Rhodopirellula baltica SH 1: one gene and its partner. The protein of the gene in region 1 interacts with the protein of each later gene in a pairwise test. Links are inferred from orthologs where the notes say so. Each region holds a gene or a part of one and is shown in the gene's direction. Other genes may lie near its edges.

Region 1 (7,946 bases):
CCCGATCGCAGTTTGTCTTCTTTAGCGTTCAACGCGATCGCGGCCCAGCGTGGCGACGAGATTCCCGCGGCTTTGCCGGTGACGATTGGCGAATGGATTCAAGACGGCTTGCTCGCGGTGACCCGTTCGGACTTGCTGCGAGGTCGTGTGTGGCCAAACGTCATGGTGACTTCCGTCGAAACAGTGGACGTTGTCGAGGAGCCCGATGAAGAGGCGGAAGCCGATGACGAGCTGGATGGTTCGATCCCGCCTGATTACCTGTTGCAGTATCAGAACGTTGGCGAAGCGGATGACAACGCACCTGAATCGCAGCAATGCGAATGTGTGATTGTGGCTGGGTTGCCGGAGAGTGCTCGTGGCTTCAGCAAACCCGCCGCGGATGAGTATTGGTTTGAGCTGACAGAGCCGGAAACCAACGATGCGGAAGAGATGTTGCGGGAAGGCCGACGCCAGATTGCCGCCATCTATTCGCAGTTGATGGGCCGTGAAGAGTTGGATCTGTATCGCCCGCTTCGCGGCTGATCGGTCGCGGATGGCTGCTTTGATCGACGCGAGTCGTTGGTGCGGCCGTTGGTTTGCAGAGCCGTTTCGACGTTAGCTTGGGCTATCCTGCTCGGGGTTTGATTCGGCGGGGGCTTTCAGGTCGATCACCGGGCTGCCCCATTGGACTTCCATCGGTTCGCTGCAGGAATTGCAGTTGGTCGTTGTGCCCATCAGGGTGTCTTCGATCACCTGAGGCGTGTCGCAGTGTGGGCAGGTGACTCGGATCATCCCGCTTGGTTCGGTCATCGCATCGAGCTGCGCGTCCGTCAGATCTGGGATCTCGATGTCAGATGGCTCAAGCGTTGTCAGCAATTCTCGCGTGATTTCCGTCGAACCCGCGATGCGGTTTGCCAGTCTCCGGACGCTGCGTTCAAACGAGTTGCGAGACGTTCGGCCGTTGCCGAAGTGCCGATCGCGATTGAAGTAGAGGTGCGTGAAGCCTCGCAGTAGTCGTCGTCGGCTTTCGGTTGGAATGACGTACTGAGCCTTCGCGGCAATCAGTTCAAAGATCCGGCACAGGGCCTCGGGATCGTAATCGTCGAAGTGCATCGTGGTGCCGACCCGAGAGCTCAGTCCCGGGTTGCTGCGGATCATCTTGGTCATTTCTTTGGGATAGCCCGCCAAGATCACGACCAATCGATCGCGTTGGTCTTCCATTCGTTTCAGCAGCGTTTGGATCGCTTCGCGGCCGTACTGGTCTTGGCCGCTTTCATCGATCAGCGTGTAGGCTTCGTCGATGAAGAGAACACCATCGAGTGCTTCATCGATTTTGGCATTTGTTTTGGGACCGGTTTGGCCGGCGTACTCGGCAACCAAGCCGCTGCGATCGGTTTCGACCAAGTGGCCTTTTTCGAGCACGCCCAGTCCGCCGTAGATTTCGGCGATGATTCGTGCGACGGTGGTTTTACCGGTTCCCGGGTTTCCAACAAAAGCCATATGCAGGCTGGGTTTGGTCGTTGGCAAACCTTCTTTGGCGCGGTGGCGTTCCATTGCCAGGAAGTTTGCAAGCGTTTGGATTTGATTCTTGATCGCGTCCAGTCCGATCAAGCGATCCAGTTTGGCTCGCGCTTCGGCCAAGCGTTCTTCCGGGGTGCGATCGTCTTGCTCAGCGGTTTCTTTGGTGGACGGTTTGGCTGGCTCGGTGGATGCGGGGGATCCACCGCCGGCGCGGGTGGGTGTGGGCTTGTTTGCGGCGTCGTGGCCGGTTCCTTCCCGCAGTCGTTTGGCTTCTGAACGCAACCACGAAATCGCTTCACGTGCGTTGTCCAGGTCGGCTTGATGATCCACCGTCGGTGAATCGGATGGCGAGGTCGGCGCGGTGACGCTGGTAGGTGACTTGGCGACCTGTTTCGCGTTTTCGAGCCCGTCGAGCATCGATTGCAAACGCGAGCGTTCGACGCTGCTGTCGTCGCCGTCGACCATCGCGATCAAGTGCGCCATGCGGGTGGCGGCGGTGATGACTTCACCCCATCGATCGCGAAGCGAAGGCAGTTCCAGGAACGGCCGTGTGACTTCGTACCAGGAGAAACCTTCGGCGGTGGTGATCAGCCAATCGATCGCTTCATGCAGTTTGCTGCCTTGGACGGTTTCGCCCCAAACGTGTTCCAGCAGGATGCGACCGAGCTGTCGTTGTTCCAAATTTCGAGCGCTGCTGGCGGGCACCATCGTTGCGAAAACCTTCATCACGAATCCTTCGTGCAGGTCGGCCATCTGTTGTGGCATGTTGCGGTTGTCGACGGACGCGGAGGCATTCTCGCCGGCCAGCCAACCGTAGCTGCCTTCGGCGATTTCACCCGATTCGACGAACAGATTCAGCGTTTGCTGAAGGGCTTCGCGATACAGCCGAATGGATTGCAGGATCGCGTCGTCGCTGGGGGAACTCATGGCTGGAATCCGAAGGGGACAAGGGCATCAAAAAGACCGTCGTAAGTATTTGGAAAACAATGGCTTGCGTCAATGTTCAGAAAGCCTCGCGGCGTTGTGAAAAACGCGTGAACGAGGTAAAATGGACATTCCAATTTTGGGCCTTCGTATCATCGATCCGTCTTGGCCCGCTTCCCCCGTGATAAACGAGCAAATCCCTTGGCTGAAGACGGCGAAAATCAGGAACCAGGCGACGAAAACGCGGGCGAAGTGAACGGATCCACCGGGGATAACAACGGCCAAGAAAACGGGACCGAAAACACCGAAACCGGTGCTGGTGGCGGGGCGCAGGTTCCTCCCGGTGGCGGCAAACCTCCCGGTGGCGGCAAACCTCCCGGTGGCGGCAAACCTCCCGGCGGTGCGGAACCACCATCGGGTGGCGGTCCCACGGGCGGTTCGGGCAATCCCGATCCCCACGGAGGCCATGGAGCACTTCGGATGGTGGATCTACCAATCGAAGACGAGCTTCGTGAGAGCTATCTGACCTACGCGATGAGCGTGATTGTCAGCCGTGCATTGCCCGATGTGCGTGACGGATTGAAACCGTCGCAGCGTCGGATCTTGGTGGCGATGAATGACCTGAACCTCGGCCCAGGCAGCAAGCGGGTCAAATGCGCCAAGATTTCCGGTGACACCTCGGGTAACTATCACCCTCACGGTGAAAGTGTGATTTATCCGACGCTCGTTCGGATGGCCCAAGAGTGGAACATGCGATGCTTGTTGATCGACAAGCAGGGAAACTTCGGTAGCGTCGCGGGTTTGCCTCCGGCTGCTATGCGATACACGGAAGCTCGAATGGGGGCCGTCGCAGCAGCAATGCTAGACGACCTCAAACTTGACACGGTCGATTACATTCCGACGTACGATGAAGCGAGAACCGAACCAACGGTCTTGCCCAGCAAGTTCCCCAACCTGCTCATCAACGGTTCGGGCGGTATCGCGGTCGGGATGGCGACCAGCATCCCGCCTCACAACCCAACCGAAGTTTGCGATGCACTGATCAAGCTGATTGAAGAACCAGACACGTCGATTGACGAGTTGTGCGAGATCATCCCCGGTCCTGACTTCCCAACCGGAGGCATCATCTGCGGCCGCGCCGGTGTGCGTCGAGGTTACAAGACCGGACGAAGCACGATGGTCGTGCGTGCTCGTTGCCAAATCGAAGAGATGAAGGGCAACCGGCATCGCATCGTTGTCACCGAAATTCCGTACCAGCAATATCGTGACCGGATCATCGAAAAGATCGCGGCGCTCGTGAATGGAGACCGAATCAAGGGAATCTCCGGAATTCGCGATGAAAGCGATTTGAAGGAACCCGTTCGGTTGGTGGTGGAACTGAAGCGTGGCGAAGATCCCGATGTGATCTTGAACCAGCTGTACCAGTTTTCGCCGCTGCAAGACACGTTCTCACTGATCTTCCTGGCGCTCGTCGACGGCAAGCCTCGCGAGTTGACGCTGAAGGAGATGTTGGCCGAATTTCTGCGTCACCGCGTGACCGTGATTCGTCGCCGAACTCAGTTCTTGTTGGCCCGAGCACGTCGTCGCAAGCACACCGTCGAAGGGTTGCTGCTGGCACTCGCCAACATCGACGAGATCATTCAAACGATTCGCACCAGCCGCACTCAACCCGAAGCCAAAGAACGCTTGATGGGCATCGCCTGCCCAGCATCGATGATGCAGCGGGCTCTTGGCGACGAAGGGTTCAAGCAGTTCCAATTGGAACGCGGCGAAGCCGATTCTTACACGCTGACGAGCGTCCAAACCGACGAAATCCTTCGCATGCGTTTGGGGCAATTGGTCAACCTGGAACAGGAAAAACTCTCCGGCGAGCATGCTGAATTGCTGAAGGAAATCATCGACTACATCGATATCCTCGGCAGCCCAAGCCGCATCAACGGCATCATCAAAGAAGATCTCGAAGAGATGAAGCGTCGCTTCGGTGACAAGCGTCGAACCGAGATCAGCCACGAAGAACTTGGCAACATCGACCTGGAAGATCTGATCACGGAAGAGACGATGGTGGTTTCCATCAGTCACCGTGGTTACATCAAACGCACACCGACCAGCGTTTACAACACGCAGCGTCGTGGTGGAAAAGGCATGAAGGGTGCCAAGAGCGATAACGAAGATCCAATCGAACACTTGTTCGTCGCCAGCACGCACGCTTACCTGTTGTTCTTCACAACGGCAGGGAAAGTTCGTTGGCAAAAGGTTTATGACATCCCGCAGCTCGCTCGCGATGCCAAAGGCCGTGCGATCGTGAACCTGTTGCAGATGGAAGAAGGCGAACAGATTGCCGAGTGCTTGGCCGTTCGCGATTTCAACCAGCCCGGTCATACGATTGTGATGACAACCAAAAGCGGCTTGGTGAAGAAGACTCCGCTGGAACAGTACAGCCGACCGAAACGGGGTGGCATCATCGCCATCAAACTTCGCGAAGGCGATGAGTTAGTCGATGCCGCCGTGGTTGGTCCTGGTGATGAAATCATCATGGTCACGTCCGATGGCATGGCGATTCGTTTCCGCGAATCAGATTCTCGCCCGATGGGCCGCAACACGTCCGGCGTGAAGGGAATCTCGTTGGTTGGCGACGACGCCGTGGTGGGAATGGTTGTGACCGATCCCGAAGCGACTTTGCTGACCGTTTGTAAAAATGGTTACGGCAAACGCACGCCGTTCGGACCCAATTTGGCGGATGTTTCCGAAACCGACGCGGACGAGTCCAGCGAAGGTGGAGACGACGAAGCGGCAACTGCCAGCGGTTCGGCTCGCTACCGCACGCAGAAACGCGGTGGTAAAGGGTTGCGAGACATCAAGACCAGCAAGCGGAACGGCAAGGTGATCGGAATCGCTCGCGTCAACGATGATGACGAGTTGTTCTTGATGACCGCAAAAGGCAAACTGCAACGAATCAGTGCCGGCGACATCAACGTGATTGGTCGTAACACGCAAGGTGTTCGCATCATGAACGTGGACGAAGGCGATGAGCTGATTGCCGTTGTCCGCGTGCCAGCCGAAGAGAACGCAGAAGAAGCGGCGGAAGCCGAAGCCACCGCAGTCGCGGAGCCAGTTGCCGAAACGGATGCCAGCCCTGAAGCAGACGCGGGATCCGAAACTGACGCTGCTCCAGAATGAGGTAATTCAGGTCCCATCTGACAGGCTTCAGCTTTGTCAGATGTTGCTGTCATCGACGGGCTTGGATATCCGTCGCGTGGTTGTCCGGCACCCAAGGTGTGTGAAGCGGATGAACTAATACCGGATCGAGAATTTTTCTCGGTCCGGCAGTGGCTCTCGTTCGTCGATCAATGTCTCGTTGATCTTTCTTTCCATCGAGCTGCCGATCCGTCGTAGCAGTTCCTTGAGGTCGTTTGTCGGCCCTTGCACGTCTAGAAGGACGTCTCCATCGGGCTCGTTGCGTACGAAGCCTTTGATGTTGAGGCCACGACCCTGGTGAATTGCGTTGGCTCGGAATCCAACTCCTTGCACGTCTCCACGATATCGGACGACCTTTCTGGTTTGTTTGATAGCATTCATTGGATTATGGTGGCGGCCGCGTTCAATTTCGACAATGCAGATCACACCACACGGTCGCTATATGAGTTGGTTTCGTTTGAATTCGGTTGGCGTTGTTTGGGTTTGTTTGGCATCCATATTTGCGTCGACCGCAAATGCGGGCGAACCCAAGGTGTTGACGATTGGCATTGATGGTTTGAGGCGAGATGCATTTGTTGCTGCTAACACACCTCACATGGATTCGCTCGCTGAGAACGGCACGTTGTGTTTGGAGACCCGAGTGACGTCCGATGATGTTACTGACAGTGACACTGTCAGTGGACCGGGATGGACCACTTTTTTAACGGGTGTTTGGGCGGATCGACACGGCGTGCTCGACAACTCGTTCAAAGGCCGCGATGCAAAGGCCGCACCACACGGTTTCGCATTGGCCAAGCAAGTCAAACCGAATCTGAGGACTGCGTCGTACCTGTGTTGGACACCGCTGAGAACTCACGTGACAACGGACGCCGACATCGATGTTGTTGTCACGCCCGGCAAGAACGCCACGGCCTCAACGGTTTGGAAGGCAGCCGACCAATCATTGGCCTGGTCAGCGATCCCTGTCTTGCGAAACGATGACGTGGATTGGACGTTCATCTACTTTGGGTCGACCGATGAAACCGGTCACTCCTACGGTTTTCATCCTAGCGTGCCGCCTTACGTCGCAGCCATCGAGAACGTAGATCGAATGGTGGGTGAGTTGATCGCTGCGGTCAAAGAGCGGGAGACTTACGCCGATGAAGATTGGCTGGTTCTCATCAGCACCGATCATGGTGGCGAAGGAACTGGCCACGGCGGAGGCCGTGAAAATCCGAACGTCTTCACGGCGCCGATGATTGTCAGTGGAGATGCTGCGATGAAGAGTGACGGAATCGAACGGGCCAAAGGATTATCATCACCAGCGACGGTGGATTTGGTCACCGTCGCGTTGACTCATCTTCAGATCCCAATCAATCCGAAGTGGCAACTGGCCGGCAGTGCGGATGGTTGGCTAGAGACAACGCCCACGACTGCCGAAGCCAAATCCGAATGATGGATCATTCCCGCGGCAAGGAAACAGACTCAGCGTAAGCCAGTTCGCCAGTCCAGCCGTCGTAGTACTGGAAAACAACCTGCGGATGCGGGTAGGCGACCAGCCGTTTGTCGCCTTGCTTGATCGGCATGTTGAAGACGTTGTTGACCTGCACCACGCAGAAATGTGGGTACAGTCGTTCCAAGCGTGGCAGGTCGGCCAGCACGTAACTGCTCCAGCGGATGTCGCATTCCCGTGGCCCAAATTGAAATCGTCCGGTCGCCGGTCGATTGCTTTCGTCAAGTTCAGGCACGTGATTGACGCTGTTGTGAGGCCCGCAGCAGAATTCCCAAACGTTGTCGGTCACACGAATTGCGAAACTGTTGTGAAGATCGCCGGTCATCACGAAGACTTGTTTGTCCATTTCGTCCCAGGCATCGATCAGTATCTCTCGCTCGTCGAGAAAGCCCGTCCAGGCTTCTTCTTTGTTGGCGTCGTCGGCTTCGAATCCACCGGCGCCACTGTGCGGGATCATCATCGGGACGCTTGAAATCAGAAACGTAAATTTCGCGTCGCTGGCTCGCATCTCACGCAGCAGCCATTCGCGTTGATGTTTGCCGAGCATCGAAACGCCCGGTTTGTCTCGCTGCGAAACATCGTGCATGTCGCGGTCGCCGCGCGTGTCGAGCAAAAAGAAGTCGCAGTTGGAGACACTGAATTTGCCATAGCTGCGTTGGCCGATGGAGTAGCTGACTTGGCCGTCCGCCTTGGCAGGCATGTGAAGTCGAACCGTGTGTTCGTCCACCACTTCCACGATGTCATAGACGTATGAGTTGGCTTCCCCGTCGTCGGTGTCGTAAATCATGTCGTTGACGCCAGCGGTATCAGTTCCCCAGTGAACGTGCAGGTTCAG
Region 2 (7,575 bases), 170 kb from region 1 along the record:
GATGCACTCGGGGCAGGATCGGCTACGCGCGGCAGATCAATGGGCTGCCCCAGTTCGATTGATTCCAACTCTGCTTCGATTTGCGATGCGGTTGCTTCCAGTCGGGCCGCGTTGGCCTCGAGTCTTGCCGCATGGGCTTCGCGACGGACGCGAAGCAATTCGGAATGCAGCTTCGCTTTCCGAGCACGCAACGCGTCGGCATGATTCGGTGAAAGACCGGAGGCGGGGTCGACGCGATTGGAGTCGGGAGCGTTCATTAATCCGTTGGAAGCAGTCGGCAGAATTCACGCATCCAAGCGGGGTGAGCGGGCCAGGCTGGTGCCGTGACCAGGTTGCCATCGACGTGGGCGGTGTCCATGCCTTCGCCGGGTGTCATGTAGGTTCCGCCGCCGATCTGAACTTCGGGGGCGACGGCTGGATAGCAGCTGCACTCACGGTTCTTGAGCACACCTGCGGCGGCCAATACTTGTGGTCCGTGACAAACCGCAGCGATCGGTTTGTTCTGATCCGCGAAATGGCGAACGATGTCGAGGACCTTTTCGTTGAGCCGTAGGTACTCGGGAGCTCGGCCGCCCGGGATGACCAAGGCGTCGAAGGTTTCAGGTTGCAATCCATCGAAGTCCGCCGTGATAGCGAATCGGTGCCCCGGTTTTTCGCTGTAGGTTTGGTGACCTTCGAAGTCATGGATCGCGGTGGCCACGGAGTCTCCGGCGGATTTGCCGGGGCAGACAGTGGCCACGTCGTGTTCCAGCATCAGCAACATCTGATAGGGAACCATGGCTTCGTAATCTTCGACGAAGTCGCCGACGAGCATCAAAATTTTGGCCATTCTGCCTGGGAGCGGATACGAGGGAATGGAAAAGCGGCGTTCAGCAACTGCCCGCGAGAGGGGCAGATACTGGCGGCCTGAAAGAAGAACGCGAAAAACGGGTGCCGATCACGACGATTGAATCGATCTTTCGGGCTTTTTTTTGCGAGGCGAGTGTACCCAATTTCGTTCAGATTGGGAAATTCGCCGCCGCGGCTGTCGTGGATTATGCTGAACGGTCTTCCGGATGGCTCCCGTTCTTTTCTGGTATCGCTGCAATGCACCGCTCTTTTCATTCCCGTCTCATCCTTTCACTGACGCTGGTCGCCGCCCACGCGATTGGTTTGTCCGCGTCCGCACTCGCAGATAACGAGTTGCTGGGCCCCAACGAGACTCGCCAGCTTGGATTGGAAGAAGTTTGGCGACGCAATTTGAGCGTTCCTGCGGGGCGTCAATCGATCGTTGAACAAAAGATGGTCGTCCACCAAACGCAAAGCCATGTGTTTGTGGAAATCGTGGAAAAGTCGGGTGAGCCAAAACCTGCGGAATCCAAACCCGTTGCTGAGGGAGAAGACCCGGCTCCGGTGATCGACGAGAAGGCCGTTGTCTACGCGCGTTTTCAAGTCGACAGTGATTTGTCCGGGCGAGGTGCGATTGATCAGAAGGAAGCGGAGCGATTGGCGAAAAACGAAATCCGCCGCATGAAACGTCGAGGCATCGACGCTGAGTTGAGGAATCGGACGATTCCAACGATTCGGTTTTACACGCTTTCGGACGATGGGACCGTCGAGTGCCGTGACGCCGAGTCAGGTGATTTGATTTGGTTGCAGCGTGTTGGGTCCAATATGCGTGGCTACGGCGGTTTGGGAGTGGACGAGGAGTTCGTTTCTGTTGTCAACGGTGGTGAACTGATCAAGTTGGACGTCAAAAACGGACAGGTGTTTGGCGTGACCTCGTTGGAGTACGTGCCACTGCGAGGCGTCGTGCATTGCAACGGGTTCGCACTGGTGCCATCGATTGGCGATCGAATCGCGGGTTATGGATTGGTGGACCCAACGATCGATCCTTTCGCGGAAATTGTTGCTGGATCGTCATTGGCGATGCCCACGCACGCTGCGGACTCCAACAAAGTGGCTTGGGGAACCAGCAAAGGGTTTGTGTATGTGATGGAAATGGAGGGCGAACCCAACGTTCAGTTTCGTTTGAACACAGACGGGATCGTCAGCGGTGCTCTCGCCGCGGCACCCGGAGAACGATTCTTCTTCGGTTCGGAGTCCGGTCAAATCTACGGAATCAAAGCCACCCGAGAAGGTGAGGTGTTGTGGAGTCGACCGACCGGCGAGCCGATCTACAAAAGCCCGATCTTCTTCGATGAAAAGGTTTTCTATCCAACGACCTACGGCAATTTGATGTGCGTGTCCGCCAGCGATGGTTATTCGGTATGGCCACAAACGGTGCCCGGCGTCCAGGAATTACTCGGTGCGATCGATGGCAAAATCTACGCACGTAGTATGTCGGGATCGCTGTTGGTGATGTCCATGGAAGATGGCTCGTTGCTTGGCCGTTTCCCTCGCATTAAACCAGAGACGTTGGTCGTCAATCGTTACACCGACCGTCTGTACTTGGTCAACAATCGAGGCACCATGCAGTGCTTGCGTCGTCCCGGTTCAGTGATTCCGAAGGTGGTCAAATCATCGGCGCCGGTTGAAACTGAAGAGGAAGCCGATACGGAACTGGAGAAGCAAGAACCAGAATCGACGACGCCAAAGGTCGTCGACCCATTTGGTGGTGGCGGAGGAGCAGATCCGTTCGGTGACACCATGGACGATCCATTTGCTCCCGCGGGGGGGCAAGATCCGTTCGGCGACTTCTAATTCCTCCAGCAATCTGACATCTGGGCTCTCCTCGGAAGTGGAAACGATTCCGGGAGAGGGTACGCACGTGATCTAGCGCAAAGTCGTTCTTTTTGGTAGACTGCTGCCTGCTATTTGACGCTTTTTTTTGACGTGGGGGCGAGTCCGCCTTCAGCGTCAAAAACCCCGCATTTGACGGCCTCCACGGGCCGCCCATTCATGAGCGATTCCTCCTCGACTGACCCTGCTTCGAACAACCCATCCGAGGATCCAAACGCTGTGCCCGCTGGTGCGGCATCCGGCGACGGAAATTCAGCCGAGGCGAACGCTGGTCCACAACGACCCGTGGAACGTGTTTCGACGGGGCCGTCGGCAAATTCGGAGTACACCGACAAGGATTTGCTGCACCTGTCGGACCTTGAGCACGTTCGCGAACGTCCCGGGATGTACATCGGTGACACAACCGTTCGCGGTCTGCACCACCTGGTCTACGAAGTCGTCGACAACTCGATCGACGAAGCGATGGCTGGATTCGCGAAATCGGTCAGCGTGATCGTTCACACCGACGGCAGTGTCACGGTCGAGGATGATGGCCGTGGAGTTCCGGTCACCCGTCACGATCAATTGTCAGAAGAACTCGATCGCGAAGTCAGCACGCTTGAGGGCGTGATGACGGTGCTGAAGTTTGGCGGCAAGTTTGAGAAAGGGGCCTACCAGACTTCGGGCGGTTTGCACGGAGTCGGGGTGACGGTTGTGAACTTCCTGAGCCAATGGGCCGAGGTGGAAGTCAGCCGCGATGGTTCGACTTGGACTCAAGGCTACGAACGAGGCATTCCTACTGGTCCGATTCAAAAAGGTCGGCCGACAAAGAAGACAGGCACGAAGACCACGTTCAAAGCCGATGGTCAGATTTTCAGTGTCACCAAATACAACTTTGACACGCTGCAAAAACGTCTTCAGGAACTCGCGTTCCTCAACAGTGGTGTTCGCATCAAGTTCCTTGACGAGCGAAACGGCGAAGGAGGCGACTACCAATATGACCGTGGGATCGTCGAGTTCGTGGAACACCTCAACCGCGCCAGCGATGTGCTGCACGGCGACGTGATTCAGTTCGTCGGTGAGAAGGACGGTGTTGAGTATGACATGGCGCTGCAATACAGCACCGAGTTCACCGAAACGGTTCAGTCTTACGTCAATAACATTCACACGATCGAAGGCGGGACGCACGTGTCCGGTTTCCGTTCGGCGTTGACGCGGACGCTGAATAACTACGGCAAGAAAGAAGGCCTGTTTAAGAACACCACGCCGACCGGCGACGATTTTCGCGAAGGTTTGACGGCGGTGATCAGCGTGCGGGTTCCTCATCCGCAGTTCGAAGGTCAAACGAAGACCAAACTTGGTAACGGCGAAGTTGACGGCATCATCACCAGTGGTGTTGGTGAAGCGTTGAACAAGTACCTCGAAGAGAATCCTCGAACGGCCAAAGCGATCGTTCGCAAAGGTTTGCTCGCCGCCGAAGCTCGCGAAGCGGCTCGCAAAGCCAAGGACCAACTGCGTAAGCGTAAAGACGCCCTTGGTGGCGGTGGTTTGCCCGGCAAGCTTCGCGATTGCATCTCAAAAAACATGGAAGAGTGCGAAGTCTACCTGGTCGAAGGTGATTCGGCCGGTGGATCGGCCGAAGGCGGACGGATGCGTGAGTACCAAGCGATTCTGCCGCTTCGCGGTAAGATCATCAACGCTTACAAAAGCCGCGAAGACAAGGTGCTGGCCAACGAAGAAGTTCAGTCGATGATCCAAGCGATCGGTACCGGCATCGGTGCTGATCAGGATCTTTCGCGCCGTCGGTACAACAAAGTCATCATCATGACTGACGCCGACGTCGATGGCAGCCACATTCGCACGTTGCTGCTTTGCTTCTTCTATCGGCAAATGTATCAGCTGGTTGCCGCCGGGCATGTTTATGTGGCTCAGCCGCCGTTGTTCCGGGTCTCGCAGGGTAAGAACCGGTACTACATTCAGTCCGAAGAAGAGATGAAAGGCCAGTTGCTTGAACGTGGTTTGAATGACACACGATTCGAGACCGAAGACGGACGCAGCGCAGAAGGTGATTCAATGCGTGCACTCTGCGTCGCGCTGGCATCAATGGAAGATGCAATTCTTGCCTTGGAACGCCGTGGCGTCAGCTTGCGAGTGCACAGCGAACGCTTCGATCCGGTTACCGGCAAGCTGCCTCCGTTCTTGTTAACGATCCTTGGTGGTGAGCATTGGTTCATGAAGCAATCGGATGTCGAGGCATTCCTTGCTGAAAACGATGCGACGTTGGACATCGATCAAGCCGAAGAAGAGCTGAACGTCGAAGGTGAAGAGGAAGTCAAAAGCGATGAACCCGAGAAGGTGGTCGCGCACTTGGCCGAGCTTCACGAAGTCCGGACGATCAACAGCGGCTTGAAAGATTTGGAGCCGCTAGGATTTGGATTGCAGGATTTGATTCCCGCCGACCGTACCGGTTCCACCACCGCCCGGTTCGAATTGGTTCGCGGCGAGGATATGCGTCGTCCGCTGGAAGACTTGCGAGAGCTGTTGCCGGAGGTGCGAGCCGCCGGTGAAAAAGGTCTGCAAGTGACTCGCTTTAAAGGGCTGGGCGAAATGAACGCGGAAGAGCTCCGCGAAACAACGCTCGATCCTGCCAACCGGACGCTGGTGAAGGTCAATCTGACTGACGCGGGTGCGGCCGACGAAATGTTCCGTTTGTTGATGGGCGACAAAGTCGAACCCCGTCGCGAATTCATTGAAACCCATGCACTTGATGTGCGAAACCTGGACGTCTAGCACGATGGTCACACCGCCTCCCAGAGACAACACCGAAGGTTCGGACATCGAAACTGCGGAGGCGTTGATCCAAAGCGTTGCCCAGGTCAAAGAACAGGTCGGCCGAATCGTGGTCGGGCAGAGCGACGTGATCGAGCAATTGCTGATCGCGATCTTGGCTCGCGGCCATTGCTTGTTGGAAGGCGTGCCCGGGCTGGCGAAAACGTTGATGGTTCGGACGTTGGCCAGTTCGATGAACCTGGATTTTCGTCGTATTCAGTTCACGCCCGATCTGATGCCCGGTGACATCACTGGAACGGACATCATCCAGGAAGATCACGAAACCGGGCGTCGCGAGATGTTGTTTCGTCCCGGACCCGTCTTCACCCAAATGCTGTTGGCCGACGAGATCAACCGAACGCCACCCAAGACGCAGGCGGCATTGTTGGAAGCGATGCAGGAGCACGAGGTCACCGCGGGCGGTAAGACTTACGCTCTGAAGGAACCTTTCTTTGTTCTTGCGACCCAGAATCCGATCGAGCAAGAAGGAACTTATCCGCTTCCCGAAGCTCAACGCGATCGGTTTTTGTTCCACGTCGTTGTTGGATATCCGTCACGTGATCAAGAAGCGGAGATCGTTGAGCGAACCACGTCCGGCGATTTGGCGGATGTTCAGCCGGTCGTCAGCGGCGAAGACATTTGCAAGTTTCAGTCTGTGGTGCGACGAGTCCCATTGCCCGAGCATGTGAAGAATTGGGTGATCGATGCCGTGCGCTCCGCGCGGCCGAACGAACCCGATGCGAAGGATTGGGTCAAAGAGTGGATCCAGTGGGGACCCGGCCCGCGAGCGAGTCAACAATTGGTGTTGGCATCGAAGGCCCGTGCGTTATTGCACGGTCGCACACACGTGACGCTCGAGGACGCACAGGCGTTGGCGTTGCCAGTGCTTCGCCACCGAATCGTGCCAACATTTTCTGCCGAAGCGGATGGCATCGCGGTCGAGGATTTGATCTCGCGATTGGTTGCCGAGCAGAGTGCCGGCACGGCATCCGTTCTTTAGAGTTGGGGCGGTTCGCCTCGTGGTCTGTCGCAGCAAAAAGTGACGGGTGATTGTCGTGGCCTCGTCACTACCCTGAAAATAAGTCGTGGCTGGTTACTAAGCACGTGAGCGGGAGTCGTTGGGCTTGATCACGTAGCGGCGTCTCTCCGAGACGCTGTCATTTGCGAGTCTCAGAGAGACTCGCCTAGGTGAGGTTCTACCCGATCATTCCTGCCGACCTGCTTGGCTTTCTGGCCACTAGCTCTCCGCTCGTGCCGCGCGGCCATAGCTTCCTAGCACATGGGTGTGGTGGGTCGCTGTCTTGAGGTCTTCGATTGCTTTCGCGATCGCGATGTCTTGGCAATGCCCGGGGAACTCAACGACGAAGAAGTACTCGTTCTTGGTGCCGGGTTGAGGGAACGACTCAATCCAAGTCAGGTTCAATTCGTGTCGTTTGAAGATGCCCATCACATCGGCCAACGCGCCGGGTTGGTGGGCGACTTGAAACAGCAGCGTTGTTTTGTCCTGGCCTGTGGGTGCCGGTTGTTCGTGGCCGAGCACCGCGAATCGGGTCACGTTGTCGCGATTGTCTTCGATGTTGGCGCCAATGACACGAAGTCCATGGCGGCGACCGGCGGCTTCGCTGGCGATTGCAGCGACGCCAGCTTGAGTCGCGGCCAGTTTCGCGGCGGCCGCTGTCGAGCTGCACTCGATCAGTTTCGCTTTGGGCAAATGGTTGGCGAGCCAAACGCGGCACTGGGAGATCGCTTGCGGTTTACTGTGGACTTCGGTGATGGAGTCGCGATCGCACATCGCGAGCAGCTGGTGATGGATTGCAAGCTGCACTTCGCCGGTGATTGATACTTCGCCTTTGGATAGCCGGCCGAAGGTATCGACAACACGGCCATCGGTGCTGTTCTCGATCGGCACAATTCCTCCGGCGCAATCACTTCGTCCAACTGCGTCAAAGACAGCCCCGATCGAAGACACTGGAAGCAAGTTGGCGGCTTCCCCGAAATAAGCCAGTGCCGCCAAATGGCTGTAACTGTCCGGTGGGCCAAGGAACG

Evidence for each region.
Region 2: the proteins of gyrA (region 1) and RB_RS18635 interact in binary tests that used the Escherichia coli proteins (3 or more experiments, as listed by UniProt). The link is inferred for Rhodopirellula baltica SH 1 from one-to-one orthologs.

What each region holds. Positions count from the first base shown.
Region 1 is NC_005027.1:4,699,499-4,707,444, reverse strand. Bases 2,253-5,801 are described here. They hold gyrA (DNA gyrase subunit A), read left to right. Parts: upstream 2,253-2,625; coding sequence 2,626-5,601; downstream 5,602-5,801. Other genes in these bases: RB_RS18085 (acylphosphatase), read right to left, coding at 5,716-5,801; RB_RS18095 (AAA family ATPase), read right to left, coding at 2,253-2,427. In the rest of the region: RB_RS18100 (hypothetical protein), read left to right, coding at 1-522; more of RB_RS18095, read right to left, coding at 595-2,252; more of RB_RS18085, read right to left, coding at 5,802-6,000; RB_RS18080 (alkaline phosphatase family protein), read left to right, coding at 6,035-7,054; RB_RS18075 (alkaline phosphatase D family protein), read right to left, coding at 7,059-7,946. UniProt on the Escherichia coli protein: A type II topoisomerase that negatively supercoils closed circular double-stranded (ds) DNA in an ATP-dependent manner to maintain chromosomes in an underwound state.
Region 2 is NC_005027.1:4,869,280-4,876,854, reverse strand. Bases 2,513-5,690 are described here. They hold RB_RS18635 (DNA gyrase subunit B), read left to right. Parts: upstream 2,513-2,880; coding sequence 2,881-5,490; downstream 5,491-5,690. Other genes in these bases: RB_RS18630 (AAA family ATPase), read left to right, coding at 5,495-5,690; RB_RS18640 (outer membrane protein assembly factor BamB family protein), read left to right, coding at 2,513-2,682. Also shown: RB_RS18650 (hypothetical protein), read right to left, coding at 1-257; RB_RS18645 (DJ-1/PfpI family protein), read right to left, coding at 257-829; more of RB_RS18640, read left to right, coding at 1,087-2,512; more of RB_RS18630, read left to right, coding at 5,691-6,529; pheA (prephenate dehydratase), read right to left, coding at 6,767-7,575. UniProt on the Escherichia coli protein: DNA gyrase negatively supercoils closed circular double-stranded DNA in an ATP-dependent manner to maintain chromosomes in an underwound state.